Regions from separate parts of the Enterococcus sp. 3H8_DIV0648 genome, predicted to be linked through region 2. Evidence: riboswitches for the same ligand, from Rfam matches in the RefSeq annotation. Region 2 holds a riboswitch; each other region holds the start of a gene.

Region 1 (10,471 bases), 1.7 Mb from region 2:
TCATTGATATTGGACCGGACGGCGGAGTGAAGGGCGGCAATGTCGTTTTCACCGGTGTGCCGGAAGATTTATTAGCAAGCGGCACGATCACTGGAGAGTATCTAAAGAAAAGTAGTCAACTAATCGAAAACACGATCTCCTGCTGATTCAGCAGGAGATTTTTTCGGTCGTTTCGCTAGCACAGAAGATTGATTTGAATGCAGCAAAAAATATAAATAAAAAGAATCGTTTAGAGGGATTATTATTTAAAAGCTAAAAGCTCAACGGAGAGTAAGCCCGCTGAATTTTCTTTTATTTTTTAAAAGTAGTTGGAGCGAATCTTCCAATTTAAGTCAACTAATTTTGTTATACTTAAAGGGGGATGATTGTGATGGATCGATTGAGAAATATCTGTTGCTATGCACCCATGATGGTGTATGCAACACCAGAAGCAGAAGCAAAAGTAGATAAATTATGTTTGGCAATGGTTACACTGGCTGCGCAGGGCTGGAGTGTGGATCAGTTATATTATTATGCGCTGAAACACGGTAGTGAGATCAAGGACATCAATATGGTATTGACGGCAGATTCTAAAGGGTTAGTCATCATCTTTCGGTCGGAGCAGGAAAGACAGGAGGTGGAGGAATATGTCAGTGAATACTTTTAATTTAAACATCATTCATCAAAAGATGTGTGATGAATTTATCGCCGATATTTGGATTTACGCGATTCAAAAATGTATGGACCTGCAAGAAGCCTTCGTTGCAGCCAGAAAAGATGAGCAGCTTAACTATTTTTATAACCTGATCGATGAAAATGACGAAATGTTTCTATATGTACACGAAGAATTGGGACTAGATTGCTAGTCTCTTTTTTTATGCCGCGATTGCTTCTGACGGTTAGAGGCTAGTATACTGAGGATAAGAAGTACTGGAAAAAGAAAAGCAATGAAGGAGGAAGTTTCGATGAGCAAAACCCTCAGATTGGTCTTTCCTCAATGGCAAGGGGGAAATGATCCAAATTATGTTTTCGGTTCTGAATTACTGAGTCACATCGTACCGCCAAGTACCAAGGCTGAAACGATCCGCGTTACAGTGGATGAGGCCCTTTCCCAAGAACTGCCGCTTGAAAATGGCGTCCTAGGTGAAAGCGGCCTGTTAAAGCAATTAGCAGAAGCTGCAAAGGTTTTAGAAGAAAAGTTGCCAGATAAGGTCATCACTTTGGGGGGAGATTGTTCGATATCCCAAGCGCCTTTTGACTATTTGCATGGACGGTATCCGGATTCGCTAGGGATACTTTGGCTAGATGCCCACTCCGATATGTCGACGATCAATGATAGTACGCGGGGACATATGATGATGCTGGGAAATCTGCTGGGGCAGGGCGCACCGAGCTTCGCAGAAAAAGTTCAGCATCCCTTCAAAGTAGAACAAGTGCTGCTGGCTGGATTAAAGTATCAAGAGCTGCGGCCGTGCGATCATCAAGTCGATGAGTTGAACATGAATTATCTGACGCCTGAAGAATTGGCCAATGATAGCCAGCCGCTGATCGACTGGATTTGTCAAAATCAGTTCAAACAGCTGGCCATCCATTTTGATTTAGATGTATTGTCGCCGCAAGATTTTCGTTCGACGAAACCGGCGAAGCCTTACTTAGCGGTCGAGCAGTTTCCCGCTCCTGTTGGAACTATGACCTTGGAGCAAATTGCCCGAATAATCGGCGATGTTGCCAAGAATACGGAGATCGTCGGCTTTAGTATCGGTGAACATATTCCGTGGGACGCGGTCAATTTGCGAAAGGCGTTGGAAGATGTCGAGATATTTAGAGAATAAAAAGCCAGCCGGATAGCAACGGCTGGCTTTTTACGAACAGTGATCGTCATTATTCACGATCTCATACTTGATTCCGTCTGGATCGTTAAAGAAAAGGGCATAGTAATTAGGGCCATGCTGGGGAAAAATTTGCGGCGCATCCAAAATTTCAGCGCCCAGCGACAAGACCTTTTGATAAATTCGATCGACTTCATCTCTGGATGCGGCTCTAAAGGCGATGTGGTGGACCGCACCGGGCTTTCTTCTATGAATCGTTTCGCTTTCGTATTGTTGTAACGCAGAACAGATTCCAAAATCATAAGTGCGGTCGAGATATTCGATGACATGCATATCCAATTCTTCCAAGTAAACCTTGATTTTCTTGCTTAAATCAAACCCTAAAGCATCCATTAAGCCATCATAAAAAGCTTCCACTTCATTGACGTCTTTCACCGTAACCTGCAGGTGATCGACTCTCATCGGTGATACCATTTCACTTGCTCCTTTCAACGCGCTAGATCTTCCAATAAGTCGTTCCATCCACCGTTCGACCCAGTATCCCGTATTCAATGAGATAGCGTCTGATCGTCACAAAATCCTCGAACATTTCTGAGATAATCTCATTCACTTGTTTTTCGGTATATTGCTTTTCAGGAGCAAAGCTTTCAGCCAGCCTTTGCAGCAAAATGATCCGCTTTTTTTCCTTTTTGGGAATCTGAACGGCTTTTCCATTTTCATCAAGAAAAGTATCAAAGACTTTTTCTCTTTCTTTCTTACTTGAAATGAATCGTTCGTCTGAATCAATCAATGAGTTTGCAGTAAATTCATCCTGTTCTTTTTCCTCGATCGACTCTAACAATGCCAAGAGGATTTTGGCTTGGCGTTTCTTTTCCCTAAATTTGAAGCGGTGATTTCTCACAGCAGAAGTCGTGATATTTAGCTGATCCGCTATTTCCTGATCGTCGATTCCTTTGGAAAACAACGCTAAAAAGTTTTTCTGGGTATCGCTTAAGCCGCTTTGATTTTTATCTAAATTCAATAAAGTTTCAAACGGTCCGTCATGCTGGTGTTTTAGATGATAGATCATCGCGCCTTCAGCTCGGGCTAACTGGCTGTTTGACTCGCTGATGGGATAGACGAAACGATCATCAAATGTTTGATCACAATACAAACATTGAAAAAGAAATTCGCCCTTTTTTGCATAGCCCTTTTTTATTTCCTCGATCGTCAATTCGGTTTCCATTAGATCACCTCTTTAGATGGATGCTAACATAATTATAAAATGTTTGCAAATATGATTGCGAATTCTGATATAGATAATTGCTATCTTTTCCTTGACCTTCACGCAACGTCAACCATTATGATAAAAAGCAAGGAGGGGATCAAAGTGAATGAGTTGAAAGTTACAATCGTGGATTCACTGTCTTTTTATAGAAAGTGTCTGCAGGAAACAGTGGATGAGCAGGCTTTTCGTTATGAGCTGATGCGGCCGCTTGAAGGGATGTGGCGCTATTTGAATGCACCGCTTACGCCTAAAACACCTGGAGGCTATGACGTGGTGATGGCTTCGGAAATGCTGGGCATCTGGACACCGCGAAAGAGCATCGAGTTAATTGAGTCAAAAGTAGAACCGTTAAGCAAAACCAATATTTTCAATCAGTGCACTGAAGTTATTGCCGAAAGCGCGCAGCTTTTCAGTGAAATCGGTTATCAAATTCCAGTAAATGAATTTATTGTAGATATTTTACTGGGCGATCCAGAAAATAAGGTACTGATGGCGAGTGAAGGGTATAGCGGATTTGGCGGGATACCCGGATACATGCTATTGATTGTTGTGCCGAACGATTTTAATCGTACGCGCTTGAAGTCCGCCTTAGCACATGAATTCAATCATAATGTTCGTTTTACTTATGAACCATTTAATCATGGAGATGTGAGTGTCGAGGATTATTTAGTGATCGAAGGCTTGGCAGAAGTTTTCGCTGAGGAGCTTTACGGTATCGAGCACCGTGGTCCGTGGGTGCAGGAGTACGATCAGGAGGAGCTGGAATACACGATCGAAGTAATGAAGGATGGCCGTGAGGCACGCGGGTTTGATCAAGTTTCAGCTTATATGTATGGTGATGAAGTAGCAAGAGAGCAGGGATACCAGCCAGTCGGACTTTCGAGAAATGCCGGCTATACCATTGGCTATCAGCTAGTGAAGGCGTACTTAAAAAATACCGGAAAGTCGATCGCGGAAGCTACGTTGACTCCCAGTGCAGTGCTTGTAAAAGAATCGAAAATCTTCGACTAGTTGTTGAAATACCTTAAATGGAATCGTTTTTTCTAAAAAGGTATGTTATACTTTTAGTAATTGAATGACACTAGGGGTGCTTTTAGAGCTGAGATTATACCCATTGAACCTGAAACAGTTAGAACTGACGCAGGGAATGTGTGATGTTTTAGAAATTTGCACCCGATCGCTTATTTGCGGTCGGGTTTTCTTATGTATGCTTTTTCCAACATAGGAGCCTCCTTTTCATTCGTAAAAAGGGGGTTTTTTATGTTGCGTTAGGGAAGGTTGTTGGCCGCAGTTGTTTTTATGGAAGGAAGCTCAAATTTTTAACAGAGAAGGAGAACATGCATGACATTTACAGACTTGGCACGAAAAGAAGCAGCGGTATTTTGGGAAGGCAGCTTTGAACATCCTTTTGTCCAATCGTTGGCCGCCGGAGATTTGTCGCCAGAGATTTTTCGTTACTACTTGCTGCAAGACCGCTATTATCTTGAGCATTTCAGCAAGCTTTACAGCTATATCGCCGAGCAAACGGATGACAAAGAAGTACAAGCACAGCTACAAGAGAATGCCGAAAACCTTAAGCTGGGTGAATTGGCGATTCGCGAGGAATTCTTTACTGAACTAAACATCACGGAAGAAGAAATCCTAGCAACTCCAGTCGCACCAACCGCCTACAATTATGTTTCTCATATGTATCGTCAGCTGATCGACGGCACATTCAAGACGGCTTATGCCGGAATGCTCCCTTGCGCTTGGCTTTATCAAGAAATCGGAGTTCGTTTGATCGAGACAGGCTCACCTCATCCGTTATACCAGCGATGGATCGAGACTTATGCAGGGGAAGCCGCAGCTGAGGGAATCAAAAAAGAGCGCGCGCTGTTAGATCGACTCTACCAAGAAGCGACAGCAAAAGAACAGCAGCAAATGATTGAATCCTTCGTAATCAGCAGTAAAATGGAATACGCATTTTGGGAAATGGCGACGAATTTAGAAAAATGGTAATCCGAAAGAAGATCGTTTCGAGTGAACGGTCTTTTTATTTTGAAAACGCTTGACAATTCATCTGGTCCTTCTGTAAAATGCAAGTCAATACTTGCATAATTAGGAGGCGGAAAAAAATGATTTCGGGAGCTGAATTGGTTGTTAAGGCACTAGTAAAAGAGCAGGTTGAAGTCTGTTTTGCTTATCCAGGAGGACAGGCGATTGATTTGTTTGATGCACTTTATCAAAGAGAGGAGTTTCGAGTAGTATTGCCGCGACACGAGCAGGGACTGATCCACGCGGCGGACGGTTATGCTCGTTCTACAGGAAAAGTTGGCGTCTGTATGGTGACAAGCGGACCGGGAGCCACCAACTTGATTACGGGAATTGCTACGGCAGGATATGATTCTTCTCCATTAGTTTGCATTACAGGACAGGTGTCGACCCATTTGATTGGAAAGGACGCTTTTCAAGAGGTCGATATGGTAGGAATTAGCCGCTCGATTGCCAAATATGCGGTGACGGTCAAGAAGAGAGCAGATTTAGGAATGATTTTAAAAAAGGCTTTTGTAATCGCACAGTCAGGAAAACCCGGTGTCGTGGTGGTGGACATCCCTAAAAATATTCAGCAAGAACTTGGTTCAGAAAGCTATCCAGAAACAGTTGAAATTCGCGGCGGACAAAAAAAGCAGCACATTCCAACTGAAAAAATAAAAGAAGCGGCCGATATTTTGAATCATGCAGAAAAACCAATTGTATTAATTGGCGGCGGAGTTCATCGTGGAAAGGCTTATGAAGAGTTACTGGAGTTTGTTGAAAAGACGAAAATTATAGTTGTGTCTACGATTATGGGAAAAGGTGCCTTGCCCAGCGACCATGCTAATTATGTGGGCAATGTCGGGATTCACGGCAGCTATGCAGCAAATCAAGCACTTACCAAAAGTGATGTGATCTTAGCATTGGGAACTCGTTTAAATGATCGAGTGACAGGAAATGCGGCAACTTTCTATCCTTCTGCCAAAATAATTCATCTAGATATTGATCCTGCTACAATCAACAAAAATATCGATGCCTGTGTGGAGCTTGTTGGCGATATTAAAGAGGTGCTGCCTAGGATTACGACTTTATCAAATACGAAGTGTCAAGATAACTGGCTGCAGGAGATTAAAAAACTGGCTACAGCTTTTCCGCTTCATATGGAAGAGGCTGGCTTGACCCCAGAGAAAATCATAAAGAAAATCAATGAACATTTTTATGATGCAATCGTAGTCACTGACGTAGGACAAAATCAGCTTTGGACCACGCAATTTTTAGAAGTGACGAAAGATAGACAACTGCTGACTTCAGGAGGTTTAGGGACAATGGGCTTCGGATTTCCCGCCGCGATCGGCGCAAAGCTGGGAAATCCCAAAAAAGCTGTCTTAACGATTACCGGAGATGGCGGCTTTCAAATGAATCTGCAGGAGCTAGCCACCGTAATGATAGAAAAAATCCCAATCATCATCTGTATTTTTAATAATAGCTGCTTAGGAAATGTCCGACAGTGGCAGGAGATGTTTTATGAAAAGCGTTATTCTTACACCATGCTAAAGGAAGATGATGAACAATATATTCCTGACTTCTTAGCGTTGGCTCACAGTTACGGTGCGGATGGGCTGAGAATCACGAGTGAAGAACAAATCGATGAGGCCTTTCTTCGAGCCAAGCAAATGAAGGATAGAACCTTTGTATTGGAATTTATGTTAGCAACTGAACAAAAAGTCATGCCGATCGTTGCACCAGGTCAAAGCTTAAAGGAAATGATTGTTTATGAATAAAATCGAACAGAAATGGTTGAGTGTCTATGTCGAAAATGAAATAGGAGTTTTGGCAAGAGTGGCTGGTTTATTCTCGGGAAAATTGTATAATTTAAATAGTTTGACAGTTGGTGAAACGGAATCTGCAGATACTTCTCGCATGACAATTAGTCTTTACAGCGATAATCGAACGTTTGAACAAGTCAAACATCAATTGAGCAACATGATCGAAGTGATTCAAGTGATCGATTACAGCAACATTGCGATTCATGCAAAAGAAGTGATGTATGTAAAACTCAAGTACTATGAAGCGCTCGATTCTAAACTAGTAAATCTACAAAAGCATGTGCCCTTTGAGATTACTGATCGCACGGCAAATGAACTGCTGATCGAGAGCATCAACACTGAAGGGCTGAATAATAAATTGCTCGACGAACTTCAGTCCATTTCAAAGGAATTTGAGGTGATTCGCGGAGGGAGCGTGGCGATTGCCAGCCTTACAAAGGAGTAAAGAAAAGTAAAATGAAAAACACCCGAACCAATATCATGGCAGCGACCAAAAGCTTGATCGTAGAAAAAGGTTACAGAGACATGACCACGAAGGATATAGCAAGAAAAGCGCAGGTGAATGAGGCGACAGTGTTCCGTCAATTTGGCACCAAAAAGGAATTATTACTGACGACGTTAAAAGAAGCTGATTGGACTCCCACTGTAAGCAAGGATATTTTTGATCGATTTCAATGGGAACTTGCAAAAGATCTGTCCATGATCATGGAGGAATATTTTGAACAGGTGACACCAGAAATCGTTCGTTTTTCCATTGGACTGCGGGCACAAGAAATTTATCAAGAAACACTGCCGTATATCCAAAAAATCCCTACCTCCTTTATACAGGTAATCCAAGACTACTTAATTAAGATGGAGGAAAAGAAGGTCATCGAGATCAGCGATCCGAAAGAAACCGCGGAATTAATCTTTTCAAGTATGATCGGCTTTGCGTTCTTAAATGCTTATGCCAGCCATGAGCAGTACCAAAAGGAGAAAGAAGTTTTTGTGTCTCATGCGGTTGCCCGCTTTGTTAATGGGCTGAATTAAAAAACGCCTGGATGCGACTTTTCCTAAATCGGAATCGTGAATCCAAGCGTTTTTTTAATCTAAAGAAATACCTTTTAACAAGCTGCGAAGTTTCTGCTTTAGAAGTTTGGTTTTCGCAGGATTTTTCCCCTTTGTCGTTAAAGCAACGCCAAAGTCCTTTTCTTTGATCAAGGCCATGTTGAAGAAGTTGCTGTTGTGCTGATTTGTCGTATCGTTTACGAGTTGACGAGGAGTAGTCTCGTTTAAGATTGCCTGATTAACAGCTTTGTTATTCGTGCAGATAAAAATGATTTGAAAGCTCTTGGTATCGCCATATTGAAAGGAGCGCTCACGTAATACGACAGTCCCATTTTTTTTGGCATTCAGCAAAGTGTCGGAAAAATTTGGCGAAATAACAGTAGGCTTCGCACCTGCTTCAATTAATCCGCAGACCTTTCTAGTGGCGATCTTTCCACCACCGACCACTAGAATCGAAAACTGCTTGATATCAATTAGAATTGGATACATCGGCTTAGCTCCTTTATTTCCTAATTTACCCTAACGCTGTTCATTATTTTGTTCAGAAAGACTTAGTACCGCCTTCTTTTGTTCCAAATGAAAATAGATGAAGTGTGAGAGGACACCAAAGAATACCGGCCCTAAAAGCAGTGTAGAAAAGTTCAAGTAATTGCCTAATTTCAACGGCTCGTAAATTTGAAAAGCGATCGCCACAAAAATACACAGGCACACACTAATAGAGAATAGATAATTCAGAGAGTTATTCTTAATAATCAACGATTCCTTTTGAATAACCTTCTTCCTCAAGGAGAATGGAAAGCTCGCCGCAACGATGAAGTAAGGGATCGCCCGCGAAACATTTGTCATATAAGTCAGCTGGTTGAACAATTCCGCTAAGAAGGTGTTGCTAAAAGAGAGCAAACCAATAAATAACGAAATAAGGATCGCTTGAATCCAGAGTGCATTCTCTGGCATTTGGTTTTTATTAAGCGCTGAAAACTTCGGCCAAAAGATTTTAGGCGTACTTTTGAGCAAACTTTTCAAAGGACCATAACTGATCGAACTTAGCAGACTTAAGTATGCCAGTCCCATCGTCAAGGCCGTATAGCGAATAAAAAGCTGCGTCAATAAATAACTATGACTGGCGGAAAGCTGGAAGCTCGCCGCTAAAGTTTTAGCCAGCTGCTCCATTATCCCATACATGAGATTACCTAGATGAAGGGAAGTCGTATTTCGCAAACCTTCGATATTGTTCGCACAGCTCCAAAGAATAATTCCGCTGACATACAGCAGCAAGACAACAAAAGAACTGATAATCACCGCGCGGGGAAACCTCGTGCGGCTTTTTTTGGTCTTATCGGCCAGACTGGCTATAGTATCTAAACCACCAAATGCCGTGATTGAGAAAATGAAGAATGGCAGCTGCGACAGCAGACGGCTCGATGATTCTTGGAAAAAACTGGATACTGAAATGCTGTGGCTGATATTTTCTGCCACTTGTTCAGGATTCCTAATGATCAGCAGCAGGTTGCCGATGATCGAAAGGATTAATAACCCCACCATAGCATAACCGCTGATATGCAAAAATCTAAAAATAACTTGAAAACCGCGCTTATTCATCCAGGTGATAAACAATACCGCCAAAATTGATAAAAGAGCCAACCAAATCTGGGGAGAGATTCCCAGCCAATTAATCGAAGCTGTGATGTCTTTTCCGAAAATAAGAATCGATATCGGAATCAAGAGTTTCATAAATAGACTGATCATCCAAATAAAATAACTGCTATACCAAAGAAAAACCGTCGTGAAAGCCGCTTTAGGCGACAGCGATTCTTTTAACCAATCATAGATCGCTCCAGAGCGATGGGCATATTTTTTAGTATATTGCGCGACGATCAACGCATAGGGAATAAAGTAGAAAAAAGCACTAATGAAAAACCAAATAAGCGATTGACTTCCCAGCATGAAGAAAGCGGAAATCATACTGGAAAATGAATACACCGTGGTAGTGATGATCAAGATCAAATTTTGAGAAGATTTCTTTTTATCCATCGTCTGCTCCTAATGGTCTTTTCTTCTATCTTATTTTCTTTCAAAAAAAAAGACAAGATGGCTAGTGAAGGAAAAAGAATGATTGTGAATGAAATATTTTACTGTAAGCGAATCAGATGGTTGATAAATCAACACTTCTAAGCACACCAGCAGATACAATAACAATATCTTGCTTTGTTTTTGCAAGAAATAACAAATTTTGGCTGAGCTGATTGGATTGAATAGTTTTTTAGCGATCGGTCACTTAGTATTTAAGAAAACGCATTCAACAAAAGGGAATGAGGTGAGAATCCTCAACAGCCCCTTTCTACTGTATAAGCAGACGAAATCTAGATTGCCACTTAACAAGAAGGCAGGAGAGTAGGATGAAGGCAACTAAAACTGAAGCGTCATCATAGTAATATTTTGTCCTCTCGCAATAAAAGATAACACAATGTGGCTGTGTTGCTTGTAAAGGCGAAGCCGCACTGTAAACGTTT
Region 2 (10,471 bases):
AAACACCATCAGGGACTTTTTCTTTTACTTGTTGAGCACCTTGGACTTCGATCTCTAAAAAGACGTCCTTGCCCTCATCCAATGTTTTATTTACATAAGTCAGTGGGGTGCCGTAGTAATTTCCGACATACTCAGCGTATTCCAACATCTCGCCCGCTTCGATCATTGCTTCAAACTCTTCTTTCGTACGGAAATAATAATCGACGCCGTCAACTTCCCCTTCCCGCATCGGACGGGTGGTCATGGAGACAGAGTATTGGAACTCATTATCGTCTCTTTCAAAAATGGCTTTTCTGACCGTTCCTTTTCCTACTCCGGAAGGTCCCGACAATACAATCAACAGTCCTCGTTCAGACATACTAACGCCCTTTCATGCTCTTTTTAGCTAACGCCTATTGTGCACTTTTTTTGTGAATATTTCAAGAGGTATCGTGAACCCGGCACCTATTTCTTATGAAATTTCACATAACTATTCGACATTTTGAATCTGTTCACGGATTTTTTCTAGGATCGTTTTTAGTTGAACAACAATATCTTTAATCTGAATCGGGCTTGATTTTGAGCCGATCGTGTTAACTTCGCGATTCATTTCCTGCAATAGAAAATCCAGTTCACGTCCAACAGGTTCTGTAGTTTTTAAAAGATTTGCCAGTTTGTCTAAATGGATCGTCAAACGGTCCAGTTCCTCATGGATGTCGCCGCGTTCCAATAAAATCGCTAATTCCGTCAGCAGGCGGTCTTGGTCCACCGTATTTCCTAGATATTCTTCTAATTTTGTTTGGTAACGTTGTTGGAAGTCTGCTTCATACTCAGCTACAAATCCTTTTAGCTCATTTACTAACGCTTGGACTTTGCTGCCATATTCTACTAGAACTTTTTGAATCCCTGTACCTTCATGTTCACGGCTTGCCGCTAATTGGATGAAGGCTTCATTCGCGACTGTTTGAACTAATTCTTCCAATGTTTCTTCTTCAGTCGGCTGATCGACTAATGTTACAAAATCTGACTGTTCCATCGCTTTGACCAGAACTTGTTCCACGGGGAAATCAACGATTCCAAAATGTTCTTTGCCACCATTTTGCAATTCTGCAACTAATTGCTGCAACAACTCCCAATCAACAGAAACTTTTTTATTGCCGCTCTTCAATGGTGTCAAATTAATAAATACATCTACTCGGCCTCGTTGGATTTTCTCTTTCGCAATTTTACGAATCTGCGCTTCAAACGGATTCAATTCTTTTGGCATTCGAATCTGCAAATCTAAGAAACGATTGTTAACACTTTTTAATTCGATATTTAGCTCGTAGGCCTCGTTCGCTTGGAACGCCTGACCATAGCCTGTCATACTTTTCATCTGGTTTGTTCCCTTCTTTTGAAAAAATCACTTACTACATCTTGCTCAACGTTTCTTTCAGCACAACAAATTCTTCATTGCTTAAGGTAACACCCTTACCCATTTTTTCATGTCCCGGTGCCCAGTCGCGTAAATCAAATTTTGGCGGCCGTTCATTCCAGCTTACCAAATTCAATTCTTTGCGCCAGCCTTTAGGATTTTCTGATAAGACCGCGATTTCTTCTACGATTTCATAATTAAATTCTGCCATTGCAGTTCCTCCTAGTTTCTATTAATAAGCTTATGTTTTTGAAGCATCAGGTTATTTCCTCATTACGTATATATCTAAAAAAAAGTGCCAGCAAGGTTGGAATCGGCCAACGACGATAAGCCGTTTCCGGCGATCCTTTCAGCTGGTAAATTTGTAGAACCCGATAGTAATCTGAGAAAACATTATGGTTTTCGATAAAGTCTTCAATTTGCTCCTGAACCGAAAAGACTGCGTTCAATTTGATCGGCATTTCAAACTGCTTTAGTATCGTCTCGATAAATTGCTCAGGTGTAAAAACCTTCACCGGCGAAACATTCACCCAATAAGCAAAAAATTCTAAAAATGCTAAACTAAGCATTTCTATCGGCACGCTTTGGCGGAAAAACTTCTGCAGTTCTGGATAAAGTGCCCTCATATCTACCGCAAGCTTGTTTTGAAGATAACGAAAAAAAGCTTTGGTTATCGCTTCAAAATCAGCATGACGGCTGAAAAAATAGCGATATCCCTGCAATTCGCCAAAAGCACGTTTAGTCTCTAAATAGCCTAAATCGATATTTTCTGATGAGCGGTCGCTTTGGAACAATAATAGGTCTCCTAAACTCCACGGACTCGTTAATACTAACTCGGCAGTTTCATCCGGCAAGCGATATTTTTTATCAAATCCAGGTCCATGCACATCCACCACGATCAACTCAGTTATTGGTGTTTGCAACGCAATGTCCACTGGTAAATTATTACGATATCCGCCATCTACATAAAGCTCACCTTTGATTTTCGCCATTGCCATCATAGGGAAAAAGGCTGAGGAGGCCAGCAGCCAATCGATGATCTCTTCTTCTGGACACTTGTGAATCGGTACTACTATTTCTTGGAAAACAGGAACCTTTGTCGTGACAACATAAAAAGGACAGCCAGCATGAATCTTTTGCGCCTCTAGCCGCTCTTCCAGTAACCGTCTAAGCGGTTCTGAAGAGACTCCCCGCTGCTGCAAAGAGGTTCGAATAAAGGTTCGCAGCTGATCGACTTGCGCTGAAAAATCCAACTCTTCAACTTCCTTGAAGGTAATATCCAGCACTTTATCCGTTTCGATCTCTTCCCATAGTGCTAACGCCTGATTATAATTTCCTTGCGCGATCAATGCGCCATTCAAACCGCCGACCGAGGTTCCAGTGATTACTTCAAATCGAATATCTTTTTCCAACAACGCCTTCCAAACACCAATTTGATACGCGCCGCGAGCGCCGCCTCCGCCCAACACCAAACCTGTATGATAGACCAGTTCTTTTCGCCAAACGTTCTCTACTAATCGGTAGCCCTGAGCAGTTAACCACTGCTGTAAAATCAAGTTGGCCTCAAGGTTCAAAACCAACACGCGTTTAAATTTTTGACGAGCTGCATTTTCTAACCATAAAAAAGCTGTCCGCCAGCCAAGATCCGTTGAGATCAGTAAATTATTGATCCGCCAGGTGTCACCTTCATCAATTTTGTCTACTAGCAGCCAGTGTGACTTGCATTGAATCCAATAGCCGTTTCCTCGCTTGACCGCCGCTAAAAACTCCGAATGCGCTTGACTGTGGGAACGGTAAAAAGGAAATAGCAAATGTGACTGTTGAAATTTATCCCAAGCTGCCGACAAGTCTGATAAATAAATTTTTTTAAGTTCCATCGCTTCCTCCCGGATTTGCTGTGAAACGATTATTCAGCATGTTGGCTTTAGTATAGCAGAAATTTTCCCGCAACAAAAAACTTCAAGGCGGGCCTTGAAGTTTCTGAATAATAAATCGTTGCTAATATGTCCGTTGCTCCATTTCAAAAGCCTTGCGCATTGTATCCGTAGCATTATTGACTGGTGTCATAGCCACCAAATCGCCTTGAACAATGATCCGTGTCACACCCTCGATCTCCCCACAGGTGATCAGCGTTATCTGCTGTTTGTCCGGCTGCACATCCAAATATTTTACTTCTGTCGGCTGTACACGAACTCTCAGCGTTGTCTTATAAGTATAGATGTTGTGCAAATCGGTTAAATAAATCATATCGCCTTCTTTAACACTTTCAAGCGGTGTAAATAAAAGTCCTGGACGATCAGCTCGGTGACTTGCCAACGCATAATTACCTTCACCCATTTTCTGGTCTGGCGACAACGTCCCAGCACCATATAGAAGCACTTCGTTGGACAGTCCTTTAAAAATCGGCAAATTTATTTCAACAGATGGAATCGCGATTCCGCCGATAACAGGCAGGCGTTTATTGTTTAATTGCGCTTGCAACACTGCCTCCGTACTAGCCGGCTGCACGGCGTCAAAATCAAATGAAGCATCTTTTTCCATATTTTGATCGATCTCAGAACGATCCATTTTCGCTACTGCATAGCGATCACCATTATATTGCATTAAAAAATACTTAATTTGATTGTTAAAAATCAAGGCTAAACCTACTAATAGCAATAAGAAAAGAAAAATATTTATTAGCCAATTTCTTTTTTTCTTCATCTCAATCCTCCCGCATTCTCCTGTTAATAATATCATATTCCATTTCATCCCGTGACGCTACTGCCACATTATAGAAAAAAAATTAAAAAAGAAATAAGTGCATTAGAAAGTTGTTATTTATTAAAATGATTTTAATTGTTAAAAAGGTGCTTCAATGTTGCATCTTTTAAGACTTTTGTAATCTAATTTTAAAATAAAAGATACGAGCTTTTTTTTTATTATTGGGTTAAAATGGTTGTGACGACTATTAGAAAGGGTGAACATTTGTGCCAGATACGTTATTTGCTTATATTGATTCCACAAGTAATGCTGTGCTCTCAAAAGGTTTTTCACCCAATGATTTTGTTGACGGAATCGTCCACAAACCTAAGCACTTGTTATTGCTAGACCCTGTTGCAGAAGCTGGCGAATACGAGCCCCACACAGGTTTAAAAATCATTAATAGTCCGGAACAAGTTCAACAATTTTTTACTAATAAAATCTTCACTCAATCAAAAGGTCTGAAATGGATCGATTTTAATGATTTAGCAATGCTGAAAGAGCTGACACCATTAGAAATCTCAGAATTATTATATTTTGGACATATGCGGACACATCTGCATTCTCCTTTTTTCTATAAGCTGCAAAATAATTTCGTTTACTTCAACTTAGGCAACGAAACAATGCGTGTATACTACCGTTACTTGGATGAATTTTATCGCATCCTTGCCAGCAAATTGACACGAATCGTCTTAGAGAAAGTCAATGATCGGCGCTCGTTTTTCCGCCGCGGCTCTTCTGTTGCACCATTGGACGGTGAACTACTGAAAGAATTATATCCGATCTTGCAAGAGGGTGCTATTTTTTGCTTAGACCTGGCGGAACTAAAAAATAAGAGTTACCATATTCCGGTTTTTTTATCTGATGAAAAAGGTTGGCGCCGCAGTCCAAGAAATTATAAAAAAGAACAGCGAATTGCAGAGATCATTTACGACACTTCCAAACAGTTGTGGTCCTTGGAAGTCGAAAATGATGATCCCGTCTTCTCATTCCGTTAATATTGAGCAAAAAAGCATTTGTCCGGCAAGGACAAATGCTTTTATTATTTATTGATGACTTTGCTTTTGGATCAAATTACCATCTTTCGGCAAGTACAGCTGCGGTGCTTTTTCTGCAACTAAGACTGCGACGATCGCGGTTACGACTGCTGTTGCCAAACCGCTGACACCATTCATGACAAGCGAGAATATCCACGGATTCATCCCCCACAGAGCATAGCTGCCCCAAAATACTACCCCGGCAATAAAATGCCAGAAAAATCTTGCACCAGTCCCCACAAAGGAACCCAATACAATATTCTTTCGAACGTTCCACATATCTTGTGCGGCCAAACTTTTTTGAACCTTCTTTGCATATAGTCCGGCAAATCCGGCAAAAGTAAAAGCAATCGGATACTCGATCAACACTTGAACAACGCTCAGGTAAACCACTTGGCTCGCGGGAAAATGTAAAATCCCCCAGATGAACGCCGACATTAAGGCCGGCTTGAATCCTCTTCGCAATGCAAACAATGTCATGGGGATCATCCCCAGTGAAATCGTAAAGCTGCTGCCGATGGTCGTTGGAATAAAGGATAACACCAACGAAAGGGCCGCTACCACTGTACCTTCCACTAAAATTCTTGTTTTATACATATAAAAAAACTCCTCCTTTTGAACATACAGTCCACAAAGGAGAAGTAACTATCATTACTTCATCACAATTCCTACGCTCGAATAACCGAAACAGGTACTAGGGTTTAGAGTAATCTCAATCTCAGCCCGAGGGCTCCCCTTTGCGACAGTATTATTCTATTTTTTAGTACCTCCCGAGTATAGCAGATGTCTGCTTGCTCGTAAAGGTATGAAATACTTTTATCGTGAAATACTTTCTTGATCGCCGCTTGGTGACAAGGTCGTTACCTTCTTGATCCGATCAATCGTCAGCATCACTAACTGATTATCTTGCGTACGAATAACGATGGATTCATTCGTCACTACTTTAGGCAGCCAGCCTGAGATCGTTTGAAATTTTTCTTCGTCTTTTTCGTCTTGAACCTGCATGACCACTAAACTATTCTGTAGAGCTGCCATCTTCAGTTTAAGAAAAATGTTCTCGTTGGCTTGCTCTTGGGCGCGTTTCTCAGCAGAATCATTCAAAAAATCCGAGATGAAACGATACGATGAATTCGAAAACAGCTTGATTAAATTCTTTTTAGGCTTCTCGTTTTTAGTCATTCAGCTTCCTCCTATCAAGAGCGTAGTTTGATTTTACTTAAATTTGGAAGAAAAAACAAGGAATCTAGTCCAATTCAAAAAAAGTTAACCATTCGTTTAAACCTTTTTGAATTAAATCATAAGTTTCTTCAAAATTGCCGGTGTACCATGGATCTGGAATACTTTCACCGACATGTCCCGGTACCCGATCTAGGTATAAATAAATTTTGTTTTCAGTACCTTTTGGGGCGATTGCTTCTAAGTCAGCGACATTATCTTGATCCATGCCGATGATATAATCGGCATCATAAAAATCTTCTGTTGTTACTTGGCGTGCCCACATTCCCTTGGTAGAGATGTGATGCTGCGACAATATCTTCTGCGTTCCTTGATGGGGCGGATTGCCGACCTCCCAGCGGCTTGTCGCTGCTGAATCAACTTGGAACTGATCTTCTTGATTTTTCTGGAAAGCGTCACGGAAAATCGCTTCGGCCATCGGTGAGCGGCAAATATTTCCCATACAAACAAATAGAATCTTTTTCATGTCATTCCTCCTGTGCTATAGTCAATTTATCGAAATGAAACGAGGGATCGTAAATGAGTAAAATTTATCTTTCCGCCAAACTGCCTGAGCTTGGCACAAAATTGTTAAAAGAAGCTGCACTTGAATATAAGGTCTATGAAGGCGACGGTTTAATTTCGAAAAAAGATTTGATCGAAAATGTCGCTGATTGTGAAGTTTTGATTTGTCCGCTCTCTACGCAAGTTGATCGCGAGGTCATTGATGCCGCACCAAAACTAAAATTGATCGCAAATTTTGGAGCCGGCTTCAATAATATCGACACCACTTATGCAAAAGAGCAGAAAATCTATGTAACGAACACTCCGGTAGTCTCCACCAATGCGACAGCAGAATTGACCGCGGGTTTGATCATCGCGTTATCTCGCCGAATCGTTGAGGGAGATCATTTGATGCATGGCAAAGGATTTGATGGCTGGGCTCCATTATTCTTCCTAGGTCATGAATTAAAGGATAAGACTTTAGGAATCATTGGTATGGGTCAGATCGGTCAAGCCTTGGCGCAGATGATGACGGCTTTTGGTATGAAAATCATCTATAACCAACGTCATCCATTAGCCCCTGAGCTGGAGAAAAAATTACAGGCGACGTATGCCTCGCAAGATGACGTGATTCGTCAAGCCGATATTTTGACCCTGCACGCACCTTTATCAGAGGATACTCGTCATCTATTAACCAGTGAAACCTTTAAACAAATGAAAGACAGTGCCTTTTTGATCAACGCAGCACGCGGGCCATTGATTGATGAGAAGGCCTTGCTTCAAGCATTGCAGGACAAACAAATTGCCGGAGCCGCCTTGGACGTCTATGAGTTCGAACCAAAGGTGACTGACGGCTTAAAAGAACTGAGCAATGTCGTCTTAACACCGCATATTGGCAACGCTAGTGTGGAAGCCCGAGATCAAATGGCAGAGATCGTCGCAAAAAATGCGATTGCCCTTTTCAACCAAGAACCAATTAAACATATCGTAAATGGACTGGATTGAGCTTAACGCTCGTTCCAGTCTTTTTCATATAAACGGTAGGCGAAAAATTCAATATCTTTAGCAAAACGAAACAACTGTGCCGCAATTGTGATCGGCGGCTGGTCAGCTCCGGCTAAAAGCCAGTCGATCAAAATCCCGCCGCAGCCATGAGCCAAAAAGCGGGCATAAAATTCTTTATCGGTTTGAGAAAGTTCCCCTTCTTGATCGACTTCATCAAATAGACGAACGAATAGACGCTGCGCCAATTCATTGAACTCTTTCGTTAATACTTCCGGCTTTGCCTGCACGGTATTCAAATAAAACTGATGACAGATTTGCATTTCTTTCAACATTTTCAAAACGGATTCTTCCCAATTCGTTAATACCAGTTCATCGGAGACTAGATACTGCAATCCACGCTGATAATACGCGTAGTGGAGCAGATCGTTTTTGTCCTTAAAATGATAATAAAATGTCTGGCGGTTCAAGCTGACCTGTTGACTGATATCTTGAACAGTGATTTTATCGTAACTTTTTTCTTGGCACAACGCGACTAACGCTTGGACAAATGTTTCCTTGGTCGCTTTTCCTTCCGCCATTTTTCCACCTTCTATGCTTGTTGATAAGGATAATTAAAATGTTCATAAGCTAACGGGGTCGCCATGCGTCCTCGTGGTGTTCGTTTGATAAATCCTTTTTGAATCAGATAAGGTTCGTACATGTCTTCCACGGTTTCACGTTCTTCACCGATGTTAACCGCTAAGGTACTTAGTCCGATCGGTCCACCATGATACAATTCGATCATCGTTTTAATTAATTTTTGATCGACATAATCCAAGCCGGCTTTATCAACTTGTAATAACCCCAGAGCCTGATCGGCGATTTCTTGATTGATTACCCCATCAGATTGAACCTGAGCAAAATCACGAATCCGCTTCAGCAGACGATTGGCGATCCGCGGGGTGCCCCGTGAACGACGAGCGATCTCCACCGCACCTTCTTCCACGATCTCCGTTTGAAAAATATCCGCCGAGCGCAGCACAATCTCTCGCAGATCCGTTTCTTTGTAATATTCCATATGAGAGATGATGCCAAAGCGATCACGCAAAGGCGCTGACAGCATTCCTGCTCGTGTAGTCGCTCCGATTAACGTAAACGGCGGCAACGGAAAATGTACTGGGTGGGCTGTCGGTCCTTGTCCCACCATAATATCTACGTAATAATCCTCCATCGCTGAATATAAAGTTTCTTCTGCAACCCGGGGCAAACGATGAATTTCATCAATAAATAAAACATCTCCCGGTTCCAGCTCATTCAAAATCGCTACCAGATCACCCGGTCGTTCGATTGCTGGTCCGCTAGTGGAACGAATCTGTACGTCCATTTCATTGGCAATCACCATTGCCATCGTTGTTTTCCCTAAACCAGGTGGTCCATACAGCAGAACATGGTCGAGGGCTTCTTGCCGATTCTTTGCCGCTTCGATGTAGATTGACAGCTCTTGTTTGACCTTATCCTGTCCAATGTATTGTGCAAGGTACCGAGGACGCAGTGATTTTTCTAAACTCTTATCACTTTCATCCGCATCGGGTGAAAGCAAACGTTCTTCATCCATCTATCTCGTCCTCCTACTTCTTCATCATTAATTTCAAAGCTGCCCGCAGGTAATCGTCGGTGTTTGGTAAGGATTCCTTCTCCAGCACTTTTTCGACTTTTTTGATTTCTTTTGGACTATAGCCTAACGCCTGCAAAGCTTCCATCGCTTCAGCCAGAGCCGTATCATCATTGCCTTCATAAAATAAGGACATTGGATCTTCGACCAGCTCAGTCAGTTTGCCTTTCAAATCCAAGACCATTTGCTGCGCAGTTTTTTTACCGACACCTGGGAATTTCGTCAAATAGGTCACATCACCGGCTTCGATTGCTTGGATCAAGCCTTGGTGATCTTCATTTGCCATGATCGCCAGTCCACTTTTTGGTCCGATTCCAGAAACAGAAAGCAGCCGTAAAAACAGTTCTTTTTCAGCCAAAGTTTCGAAGCCGTATAATAAATGAGCATCCTCGCGAATGATCTGCTGTACATAGATTGTCACGGATTGTTCCATTTTGCTGCTATAGCGATAAGGGTTTCCTAACGCGATTTGATAGCCGATACCATTTACATCCAGCACCACATAACTGGGGCTGATGAAGGTCAAACGACCTGTAATATATTCGTACATAATTGATCCTTTCTTGATATGTAATATGCAGTTTTTTTTAGTTTGCCGACCATTCACCTAACCCCTATAGAATAGTTAAGTTTGGGTTGGCATTTCTGCACATATGTTCTCATTATTTTAGCACAAAAGGCGGCGGTTAAAAACTCTTACCGCCGAATCCTTGCAACAACTGTAATAAAGCAAAATAATCAGCCATCCGCAGTTCCTGCGTAATCGCCAGTGTCGGAACGTCTTCATCCTCATAAAGCAGACTCGTTGTTAAACACAAGTCGCTGTCCTCTAAGGTCTCTCCAAAAACAACTTGAAAGTCATTCATTAAAAATCGCCGCAAATCTTCTTTTAAAATAGTTTCTTCAAACTCTGGCAGATCCGTC
Region 3 (10,471 bases), 300 kb from region 2:
TTTACGGGAAGTACCAAGAGCAGCAGCCGGCAGAAACAGTCGAGGAACCAAAAAAATTAGTGAATAAGCCATCAAAAGAAAAACAATTGCCTCAAACCAATGAAGTGTCCAATAATGTTTTGCTTGGCGGGTTGTTATTGGCCTTGATCGGCGGCATGGGTCTGGCTTATCAAAAACAAAAACAGGAGGAAAAGTAAATGAAAAGAAAGAGGATAGTAAATATGGTAACGGCAATCATCTGTCTATTACCATTGATCGCGGGGGCGTTTGGCTTTGGGAATGCGGCGCAAGCGGCAGAAGAAAAGGTGAATGTGACACTGCACAAGAAAAAAATGGACCAATTCCCAACCCATGATGTTGAAAATACCGGGGAGGAAATGGATGAGTTTAATCAATACGAAGGCCTTCCAGGGATTACCTTCGAAGCGTGGGATATCACGGCGGATTTTTATGAAAAGTTAAATGGGCTTGTCGGTCAAAATGCGTCGGACGCGGAATATGCGACCGCCGTCAAAGGGTTGATGAAAAGCTTTAAACTAGAGGAAGCGGCAAAAGCTCAGTCAAAAGGCAGCGACATAACAAACGAAGCGGGTATCGTTACATTTAGCGGGCTGGACAAACGAACCGCAGAAGGAATCTACAAAGTCTATCTTTTCGAGGAAAAAGCAGCGGATGGCGTGGAAGGATCCAGCTTTCCATTGATTTTAATTTTGCCCGTCGTCAAAGATGATGTAGAAAATACGGATATCCATTTGTATCCGAAAAATAAGGTCAAAGGCGATATCGGCAAAGAATTAGTCGACGAAACGGGGACACCGTTAACTGGGGAAAATCGCTATGACTTTGAAGTCGGCCAAAAAATCTATTACCATGCCAGCTTCACGATCCCAAACCAAATCGGCGAGATCCTTAATCAGGATGGCGCCGAGCAGACGCGTTATTCGCAGCTGCAATTTAAGGATGCGGTGACTAAAGAAGGGGTCAAGTTCGAAGGAATCGATCGCATCTCGATCGGCGACACAGCGACGAATATCAAGGACACCTTCTTGTCCCATGGTGCGGTAGAATATACGAATACCGTTCCTAATTACACTGGACTTGCCGGCTTTGATATTCAAATGAATTTGAATAAGGCAAAAAGTAGCGAAAACGCTGAGGACTTCCAAAAATCAAAAACGACAGCAGAATATTTGAAGGATTTTGGCGGTAAAACGCTCCATATCTATTATGCCGTCTCCTTCACGGATGAAACACCGGTCGATGTCGACATCAACAATAAATTCTCCGTCGAAATGACTCACGATGGCGACCAAAAGGATTCTGAAAATCATACGCCGACATCGCCGATCACTACCGGCGGCAAGAAATTCATGAAGCACGAAGCCGGCAAGGAAAACCAAGCATTAGACGGTGCCAAATTCGTGGTGATTAAAAAAGAAAATGAGAAATTCTACTATTATACAAATGCCGGCGACCAAGTGAAATGGGTCGAGGTTAAAGCGGATGAAGACTATGCTGGCGCAACTCACTTTGTTTCTAAAGATGGCGGGCATTTGCAGGTCAGCGGCCTAGCTTTCGGCACCTACTACTTGCGAGAGATCGAAGCGCCGAACGGCTTCCAGCTGCTGACGGAAGATAAAGAGTTTGAAGTATCGAAAGGTTCATTCGACGAAAATGAGCAGCTGAAGATCGCCAATGTTTCAAAAGGCGGCTTCTTGCCATCAACTGGTGGGAAAGGGATCATCGCCTTTCTAATCGTCGGTTTGGCATTGATGCTGGGTGCGTTCATTAAGTATCGCCGTTTGCAGCAAACCACCGTATAAATGATCGTGAAAAACAAGGGAGAAAACTTCCCTTGTTTTTTATTTTTTTGCAAAAAATTGGGAAAAGGCTCAAAAAGGACGTTTTTCCTTTGGATGCAGGCCGAAATCGGGCTTGGAGCCGCTTTTTTTGGCGATTTTGGCGCGGCTTTTTTCCCTTTTTTTTCTTAAACTAAAAGAATTTGATTTTAAAATCATGCTTTTTGAAAGATTTTGACCAAAAATTGCCATATTTATAGTTCCGTATTATTATTTGTTAACAACAAAAGGAATTCAAGTATTTGCTATTACTTTCATGTAACTAATGGGAGATGTTTGAAAAATTATCGTGAAGAATATTTTTTGAATGCTAGATTTCATTTTTTTTAGACGAAAAAATGGATACTTGTTTTCTGATTTCTTTAGAAAGTATGAGTTTTTCACAAGTGAAACAGCTTTGATACGGATGTTTACAGCGGATGAATTCACGAACTCGATTTTTCGCTGAGTGGAACTTTCTAAAGCAGAGTCATTTTTTTAGGGGAAGGCGTTCTTTTGATAGGGGGAGAATCATGGATTTTCGTGCAGTATTAGGAACAAGCAACAAACGACGGTTGGCCTTAGTGGAGCAGCTTTACTATCGTCGGAATGATTGGTCGAGCGATCAGCTGTTAAGTGAACTGAATTGCTCGCTGCCGATTCTATTGAATGATATCGAATGGATCAATGAAGAGTATCCTAGCTTTCAGATAACGAAAACTAAGGGGCTTTATCGTTTAGAGGTGGATAAAAGGGTTAATCTAGGGTATCTTTATGCCAATATTTTGAACAACAGTCCTGAATTTCAAATTATCGAAGAGCTTTTGTATGAGGAATGTGAGAATATTACGGCGCTGGCTAAGAAACTGTATCTCAGCTCCTCCAACACCCAGCGCTATTTGAAGAAAATCGAGAAGGCTTTGACTCAAGCCGGGATGGAATTGTGTTATCGTCCATTGCGAGTGGAGGGCAACGAAGGGGAAATCCGTAATTTTTATTTTCGCTTTTACAGTGAGCGCCAGATTTCATTTGAAAGCACACTGCCTAAATTACCTTCGCCCCACTATCACATTATCGAGCGCTATGTGGAAGAATTCGTGAAGCTTAACCAAATTCATGAGAAATATGTTTTTCAAAAACGCTTGATTTACAACTTCTATATCAGTATTTGGCGAATGAAAAATGGGCATGAATTCCCGCAAGAAGAGCTGCGGACCAAAGGCTTGATGCTGCCGATGGCGCTGCCTTATAAGCTGCTGAAGCATGCTGTTAGAGAAGGTGTGGAATTGGACTTAACGCCGGATATGGTGCGAGACGGTCTTTGGCTGTTGTTTTCCGATTCGATCGTCTTCAGTATTTCCCATCGTGAGTCGGCTATCGCGGATAATGAAAAATACCAGCAGCTTTTTATGCGGCATTATGAACTGGTGGAAAAGTACAACGAAATGCTGGGGCATCGATTAGACAAGCAAAGTCAGATCAACTTGGCGACAGTTTTATCGAATGATTTTTACCTTTATGATCCTCAAGGGCAATATGTGTGTATGCTGTGGCGCAATCGCTCGATTTTCCTATCGGAGGTCTCAAAGGTTTATAGCCGCGGTGTGGAGAGGGTACGTGAGCTGGTCCAAAAGTTTGTTAAATGCTATCGCATGTATGAAGAAGAGGACTTCATTCGGAACTATGTCTATTTGCTGATTACCACCGAAGAACGCGGAATGGAGTGGCTGGCCAGTCAAGAACCGCTGCTGAAGGTTTTGCTGCTGTCTGATTTGACGCCGACCGAGGAAAGCTTTTTGGCTAAGCAGATTTCTGACACGATCTACGGCAACTTTCTGATCGTTCATTTCGAAAAATTATCTGGCGGCACACCGGAGTTACATAATGAATTGAAAAACTATGATTGCCTGATTACGACCGGTTCGGCGGAAGGCTTGCCGAAGAACTATCCAGTCGTGGTGATCGATCCTTTTTTGACCAACCAAAGCAGGCGCTGGATTCAGGATACGATCAACGAGCTTGAGGAAAAACGCAGCTTCGTTTCTGTGATAAAATAGAAACGAAAGAAGGTTGACTATGAATAGTATGGAAAAAATTAATCAATTTCGCGACGAAAGAAACTGGCGCTCTTTTCACAATGAGAAAGATTTAGCGTTATCGATCTGTTTAGAGGCGGCTGAATTATTGGAGCTTTTCCAATGGAAGGATTCAGAAGAAGCACGCACCCAAACGGAACGCCTGAAGGAAGAATTAGCCGATGTACTGATTTATTCTTACATGATGGCAGACAATTTGGACTTTGACATTGATGAGATCATCAGTGAGAAGCTGAAGAAAAACGCGATCAAGTATCCGGTGGAAGAAGCGTAGGGTTGAACATAGGAATAAAAAAGTTTAGAGCAGAAAATTCTGCTCTATTTTTTATTCATGCAACTCCAACGGCAAGCCATCAGGATCAAAGAAGAAGGTCATCTTCTCGCCGGTGAAATCATCAGTCCGCAAAGGTTCGCATTCGATGCCGTGACTTTTTAAATAGTCAACGGTTGCTTCGATGTCTGCGGTTTTGAAGGCCAAATGGCGCAAACCGGCAGCTTCAGGGAAGCTGGGGCGCTTGGGCGGATTTTGGACGGCGAAGATTTCTAGTTCCGCGTCATGTAATTGCAGATCCAATTTATAATCTTGGCGGTCGGGCCGGTAATTTTCGCGAATGATCGGCAGCCCTAGAATATCCACATAGAATTCGCGAGCTTTCTGATAGTCTGAAACAATGATAGCGACATGATGGATCGCTGAAAAATCTGGTTTAACCATAAAAACACCCTTTCTGTTTTTCTTAAGCTTTAAGAAAGTATAGTTTTTTTCAAGTAAATAGCCATGGTCCCAATAAATTGCGGTGTCCGGCTTCACGAACTAGCTTTATCGGCAATAAGCGAAAATTTTGTTAAGTCTGAGAAGCGACTTATCAAAATTTTAGTCTTATTGCTCAAAAGCTGAGCGAGTTCGAGAAGCCTTTCTTATTATAAGCTAGTTGGATTAAAAAAAGTATGTTATACTCCAATCAATTGAAGAGAAACATTTGGGGTGCTGTTTAGCTGAGATTATACCCATGGAACCTGATGCAGTTAAGACTGTCGCAGGGAAATGTAGCTAGTTGACTGATCGTACCCGACCATTTTATTTTGGTTGGGTTTTTCTGTCTTTTGGGATACCCCGCTTGTTTCTTGATAAATGAGAAAGGGGTTATTTGTCGTGGAGAAAAATAAAATCCACAAATTAACGCTGCTGGCTTTAATGATCGCCTTAGATGTTGTTTTGTCTCCCTTGATGCGGATCGAAGGGATGGCGCCGATGTCCAGTGTGATGAATATTATCGCCGGAGTTTTGTTAGGGCCGCTCTATGGAACCGTGATGGCGGTGGTCTGTGCACTGATTCGGATGACCATGCTGGGGATACCGCCGTTGGCATTGACAGGTGCGGTGTTTGGCGCATTTTTGGCGGGCTTGTTTTATCGATTAGGCAAGAAGCTGATCTGGTCGATGATAGGAGAAATCATTGGTACAGGAATTATCGGTTCGCTTTTGTCTTACCCTGTGATGGTCTGGTTCACCGGCAGTCAGAGTGATCTGTATTGGCTGATCTACACGCCGCGCTTTGTGGGTGCGACGTTGATTGGTTCGGCGATCGCGTTTGTCGTGTTGGTAAAATTACAGGAAACAACAATTTTTAAACGGTGGCAGCGGTTATTTTCCAGTGAAAGGATGTTTGGATGATTAATACGAATTTTGCTAAAGGCTTTCCTATCAAGGAGGCACCTTTAGTTCATTGCATAACCAATGAGGTTACTTGTGAAACGGTGGCGAACGCGCTGCTGTATGTCGGGGCAAAACCGATCATGGCGTCTGATCCGCGAGAGTTCGCTGAATTGTTCCGGCAAACGGATAGTCTCTTGTTGAATCTAGGGCATTTGTCGGAAGGACGGGAAGCGAGCCTAGTTGCGGCAGCCAAGCTGGCAACTAAGATGAAAAAACCAACGGTGGTTGATTTGGTTGGGTATGGTGTCAGTCAGACCCGCGATCAAGTCGGTCGCTGGCTGGCGGCGGAAAATCCGACTGTCGTAAAGGGAAATATCTCTGAGCTGCGAAATTTTTGCGGCCTACCGAGTCATGCCCGCGGCGTGGACGGCAGTGAGTTGGATCAAGATGATGAAGCGTTGAAAGAATTAACGGCAGCAATGCAACAATTAACTAAGACTTATCCGGACACGATCTTTTTAGCAACTGGCAGTCAAGATATTGTTGTTGAGCAAAGCCGCATTTGGCGCTTAACAAACGGAGTGGCGGCGTTGGATCGCTTTACTGGGACGGGTGATATTGTTGGCGCATTGATCGCCGCATTATTAGGCAGTGGGGTAAAACCAGCGGCTGCGGTCGTGACGGCGGCCAGCTATTTCAATTGTTGCGGAGAACAGGCAGGAGATGTGATCGGTTTAGCCGCTTTTCGGCAGGAAACATTGAATCAGCTCTCGCTATTGATGGAAAAAGATTGGTGGACTGAGGTGAAAGGATGGGAAAAGCAATGGATTTAACCTTATATCTGGTAACGGGACGTTATGATTTTAGCGATGAAAAGTTTCTAGCAGTGATCGAAGAGGCATGTAAAAACGGCGTGACCTTGGTTCAGCTGCGGGAAAAGGAATTGGTAACGGGAAAATTTTATGAGCTGGCCTTAAAAGTAAAAGCGGTGACCGATCAGTATCAGGTTCCGTTGATTATTAATGATCGGGTGGATATTTGCTTGGCAGTTGATGCGGCAGGTGTGCACATCGGAGACGATGAGCTGCCGGTGGACATTGTTCGTTCATTGATTGGGCCGGAAAAAATCTTGGGCGTTTCGGCCAAAACAGTCGCAAGAGGTTTGGAAGCTGAGGAAGCCGGGGCTGATTATTTAGGGATTGGTGCGATTTTCCCGACAAAAACAAAGGATACACCGCTGACTTCTAAGGAAACATTGAAGGCCATCAATGCGGCGGTGACGATTCCGAGTGTCGCGATCGGCGGGATCAAGGAAGACAACTTAACGGATTTTCGCGGAACAGGCATTGCAGGGGTCTCGATCGTCAGCGAGATCATGCGGGCAGACGCTGTCGGTGAGAAGGTTCGCCGATTAAAGGAAAAAATCGTTGAAGTATTGAATGCCGATCCCTCTTTACAAATAGAAGACTAGTGATTTAGGCGTGAAACTCAGACTTAGTAAAAAAACCTTAATAGAAATTAGGAGGCAGAAAAATGATCAATCAAACACCTCAAGTTGTCACGATCGCCGGCTCTGATTCAGGCGGCGGCGCGGGCGTACAGGCAGACTTAAAAACATTCCAAGCGCGAAAAGCCTTTGGCATGAGTATTTTCGTGGCACTGACGGCGCAAAATACGTATGGCGTACAGGATAGTATGGCGATCCCCAGCAGCTTTATTGAAGAGCAGTTTGACTCTTTAGCGGCGGATTTTGCGATCGGTGCGGCGAAAACTGGCATGCTAGCAGACGTGGAACGAGTGGAAACCGTCGTGAAGAAATTGAAGCAGGTCGATTTCGGACCATTAGTTGTTGACCCTGTGATGGTGGCAAAAGGCGGGCATCATCTGTTGCAAAGCGATGCGGTGAAAACCATCAATGAAGAGTTGTTGCCGTTAGCAGCGATCGTCACACCCAACCTGCCGGAAGCAGAAGTGATTATTGGACAACGAATCGTGACGGATCAGGAAATGGTCGAGGCGGCGAAAAAGCTGCAGACTTTCGGCACGAAAAACGTGGTCGTTAAAGGCGGACACAGCCAAAACAAAGCTGCGGCGGATTTTGTTTTGCTGGAATCAGGTGAAAGCTTTTGGATGAGCGCGCCGCGCGTCGAAACGGCAAACACCCACGGGACAGGAGATACTTTCTCCGCATGTATCGCAGCTGAGCTGGCAAAAGGAACCGAGCTGAAGGAAGCGATCATTATCGGGAAGAAGTTTATCCAAGCCGCCATCAGCCAACCGATCTTCGTAGGTCACGGTCATGGACCCACCAATCATTGGGCGCAAATGACGGATGATGATATTGTAATCAACTAATTCAGAATATAGAAAAATCAGGCCTTCCTCTCGATAAGTGAGAAGAACGCCTGATTTTTTAGTTTGCCTTCAAGCAAATATCCTGTCCTTGTTCTTGCAGGTGAGCGACATGCTGTTCGCCCCAATTGCAAAGGCTGTCTAAAATATCTGAAAGGCTGCGGCCGTAGTCGCTTAATGAATATTCCACTTTTGGCGGGACTTGCTGATAAACTTTGCGGTCGATGATGTTATCATCCTCTAGCTCACGCAGCTGCTGTGTCAGCATTTTTTGACTGATGCCGGTGATTCCGCGTTTCAAATCACTAGGACGCATCGGTCCGTGGCGCAGGTTGCAAAGAATAATAGGTTTCCATTTTCCGCCGATAACATCCATCGTTGCCTCGACGCCAATCATGTATGCACGATTTTCCAAAAAAAGATTCCTCCTAAAAACCTTGATATGATCCAAAAGTTACTGAAAGGTACCTATAGTACAAAAAAGTGGGTACTTATCAAAAGGTCATCAACAGTATATAGTATCTTCTCGTAGGTTACAAATACTTTTATTGGAGGAACTAAAATGGAAAAGAAAATCTCACCAAACTTAACGTTATTGGCTCTCGCAATCAATGCTTTTGCGATCGGGTCAACGGAATTTATCAGCGTGGGGCTTTTGCCGATGATCGTTAAAAGCTTCAATGTCACACTCGCCCAAGCCGGTCTGACCGTATCTTTATATGCTTTAGGGGTGACGATCGGCGCACCTTTGCTGACGGTCTTAACCGGAAAATGGAATCGCCGCAATCTGATGCTGGGGATCATGCTGCTGTTTATCGGCGGAAATTTGTTAGCGGCTTTTGCGCCGACCTTTACGATTTTATTGCTGGGTCGTATTTTGGCGGCATTGGCTCACGGAATCTTTATGTCGGTTTCTACCGTTATTGCGGCGGATGTTGTGGAACCTTCACGGCGCGCAAGTGCGATCGCCATCATGTTTACCGGTTTGACGGTAGCGACAGTGACCGGCGTTCCCCTTGGAACCTTCATCGGTCAGCAGACTACTTGGAATATGTCCTTTATTTTTATCGCGGTGGTCGGCTTGCTTGGTCTGATCGCCAGCAGCTTCTTAGTTCCCCGTCATTTACCGATTCCCGGCAAGGTGGACTTGAAAGGCTTTGGCCGCATCTTTACTAATAAACCGCTCGTGATGTCTTTCTTGATCACTGCCTTTGGTTACGGCGGAACATTTGCGGCTTACACTTACCTATCGCCAATTTTGGAAGGCTTTGGCTTTTCTGCTAGTGCGGTCGTGATTATTTTGATCGTCTATGGTGTGATGGTCGCGATCGGCAATACGGTCGGCGGGCATTTGGCGAATGAAAAACCGTTGGATTCATTAATCAAGATGTTCGGTCTTTTGATGACGGCGCTTGTCTTTTTATTTGTGACGACCTTGATCGGCAATTCTATTTTGGGCTTGTTAGCCGCCCTGCTGTTAGGGTTGTTCGCCTTCATGAATGTACCCGGCTTGCAGTTATATGTGGTGCAGCTGGCAGAAAAATACGTACCACAGGATATAACGTTGGCTTCGGCGTTTAATATCGCGGCCTTCAATATCGGGATCACGCTAGGCTCGACAGTCGGCGCGCAAGTCACTGGCAAAATGGGGATCGCCTACACACCTATTTTCGGTGCTGTGATTGTTCTATTCGCGATTCTGTTGATCATGCAAGTGAGGAAAAGCGAATCCGCTGTTTCACTAGATGAAGCCGAAGAATGCCGAAATTAATCAAATTTATGCAAGCAAAAAGCCGTGGATACTGAAGCCACGGCTTTCGTTTTAGTTGTTTTTCCAGACCTGTGCCAAAATATCCTTGAAAACTAGAAAGGCATCTTGATCGTTGTACCCATAATCTTTTTTCAAACGCTTTAGCATGTCAGTGATCTGGGGAATGTAGTCATCGAGGCGGACGTCTTGTTGATATTTTGCTAGAACGGGATATTTTTCCGCCCACACATTTGTCCAATCGATGGCTTGCTGCTTTTCTTCACTGGTCTTAGCGATCACTTCCTTGATGTCGTTCACATCAGGATCGAATTCGATCAGCTCGTCTAAGGATACTTTGAAGGCGGCGGCCAATTTTTTTGATTGGTTGATATCCGGCAGTGTTTCGTCGAGTTCCCATTTGGAAATGGTTTGTCGGCTCACCCCGAGTTTTTCTGCCACATCTTCTTGTGACAGGCCTTGTTTTTTTCGGGCATTGAAGAAATTGTTTCCTAGTGTCATGTTTATCCCTCCAAACTTGATACTTTAAGTTTAGCAGGATCTACCATGAAAACCAGCGAACAGCGGCTGAACTTTTGCCCGTATTCTTAACTCTTATCTAACGACCGGTTTTTTCCGAAAATGAATCAGACAAGCAAGCAAAACGGCCAATAGTAAAGCTAGTAAAACGATCAATGAAATTTGTGAACCCGTAACCGTTGCGGCAATAAAATCGGGTTGAGCTTGCTGCGCCAAATTGATGATCGTCGCAACGATCGCG

Evidence for each region. Region 2 has a riboswitch for thiamine pyrophosphate ahead of thiT (energy-coupled thiamine transporter ThiT). Riboswitches for the same ligand answer to the same signal wherever they lie in the genome.
Region 1: it holds a riboswitch for thiamine pyrophosphate, as region 2 does, so the genes downstream of both, tenA (thiaminase II) here and thiT (energy-coupled thiamine transporter ThiT) in region 2, are expected to answer to the same signal.
Region 3: it holds a riboswitch for thiamine pyrophosphate, as region 2 does, so the genes downstream of both, thiW (energy coupling factor transporter S component ThiW) here and thiT (energy-coupled thiamine transporter ThiT) in region 2, are expected to answer to the same signal.

Annotation. Positions count from the first base shown of each region.
Region 1 covers NZ_NGLG01000001.1:743,832-754,302, forward strand. The annotation lists gene A5875_RS03415 (ATP-binding cassette domain-containing protein) at 1-146, shown strand, start outside; gene A5875_RS03420 (hypothetical protein) at 371-646, shown strand; gene A5875_RS03425 (hypothetical protein) at 627-845, shown strand; gene A5875_RS03430 (arginase family protein) at 945-1,811, shown strand; gene A5875_RS03435 (VOC family protein) at 1,842-2,282, opposite strand; gene A5875_RS03440 (DUF2087 domain-containing protein) at 2,305-3,033, opposite strand; gene A5875_RS03445 (DUF2268 domain-containing protein) at 3,178-4,086, shown strand; TPP riboswitch at 4,149-4,240, shown strand; gene tenA (thiaminase II) at 4,417-5,073, shown strand; gene ilvB (biosynthetic-type acetolactate synthase large subunit) at 5,190-6,869, shown strand; gene ilvN (acetolactate synthase small subunit) at 6,862-7,359, shown strand; gene A5875_RS03465 (TetR/AcrR family transcriptional regulator) at 7,371-7,943, shown strand; gene A5875_RS03470 (precorrin-2 dehydrogenase/sirohydrochlorin ferrochelatase family protein) at 7,998-8,450, opposite strand; gene A5875_RS03475 (amino acid permease) at 8,481-9,992, opposite strand.
Region 2 covers NZ_NGLG01000001.1:2,437,194-2,447,664, forward strand. The annotation lists gene gmk (guanylate kinase) at 1-358, opposite strand, end outside; gene A5875_RS11155 (YicC/YloC family endoribonuclease) at 470-1,354, opposite strand; gene A5875_RS11160 (YdbC family protein) at 1,389-1,604, opposite strand; gene A5875_RS11165 (patatin-like phospholipase family protein) at 1,651-3,270, opposite strand; gene A5875_RS11170 (class A sortase) at 3,392-4,096, opposite strand; gene A5875_RS11175 (hypothetical protein) at 4,363-5,133, shown strand; gene thiT (energy-coupled thiamine transporter ThiT) at 5,182-5,769, opposite strand; TPP riboswitch at 5,821-5,919, opposite strand; gene A5875_RS11185 (hypothetical protein) at 5,989-6,351, opposite strand; gene A5875_RS11190 (low molecular weight protein-tyrosine-phosphatase) at 6,416-6,874, opposite strand; gene A5875_RS11195 (2-hydroxyacid dehydrogenase family protein) at 6,928-7,896, shown strand; gene A5875_RS11200 (TetR/AcrR family transcriptional regulator C-terminal domain-containing protein) at 7,899-8,474, opposite strand; gene ruvB (Holliday junction branch migration DNA helicase RuvB) at 8,486-9,490, opposite strand; gene ruvA (Holliday junction branch migration protein RuvA) at 9,504-10,097, opposite strand; gene A5875_RS11215 (helix-turn-helix domain-containing protein) at 10,234-10,471, opposite strand, start outside.
Region 3 covers NZ_NGLG01000001.1:2,734,252-2,744,722, reverse strand. The annotation lists gene A5875_RS12640 (LPXTG cell wall anchor domain-containing protein) at 1-197, shown strand, start outside; gene A5875_RS12635 (SpaH/EbpB family LPXTG-anchored major pilin) at 198-1,823, shown strand; gene A5875_RS23695 (hypothetical protein) at 1,893-2,051, opposite strand; gene A5875_RS12630 (helix-turn-helix domain-containing protein) at 2,372-3,895, shown strand; gene A5875_RS12625 (nucleotide pyrophosphohydrolase) at 3,915-4,208, shown strand; gene gloA2 (SMU1112c/YaeR family gloxylase I-like metalloprotein) at 4,260-4,649, opposite strand; TPP riboswitch at 4,906-4,995, shown strand; gene thiW (energy coupling factor transporter S component ThiW) at 5,130-5,609, shown strand; gene A5875_RS12610 (hydroxyethylthiazole kinase) at 5,606-6,424, shown strand; gene thiE (thiamine phosphate synthase) at 6,403-7,062, shown strand; gene thiD (bifunctional hydroxymethylpyrimidine kinase/phosphomethylpyrimidine kinase) at 7,125-7,946, shown strand; gene A5875_RS12595 (winged helix-turn-helix transcriptional regulator) at 8,005-8,358, opposite strand; gene A5875_RS12590 (MFS transporter) at 8,506-9,714, shown strand; gene A5875_RS12585 (helix-turn-helix transcriptional regulator) at 9,766-10,212, opposite strand; gene A5875_RS12580 (MFS transporter) at 10,306-10,471, opposite strand, start outside.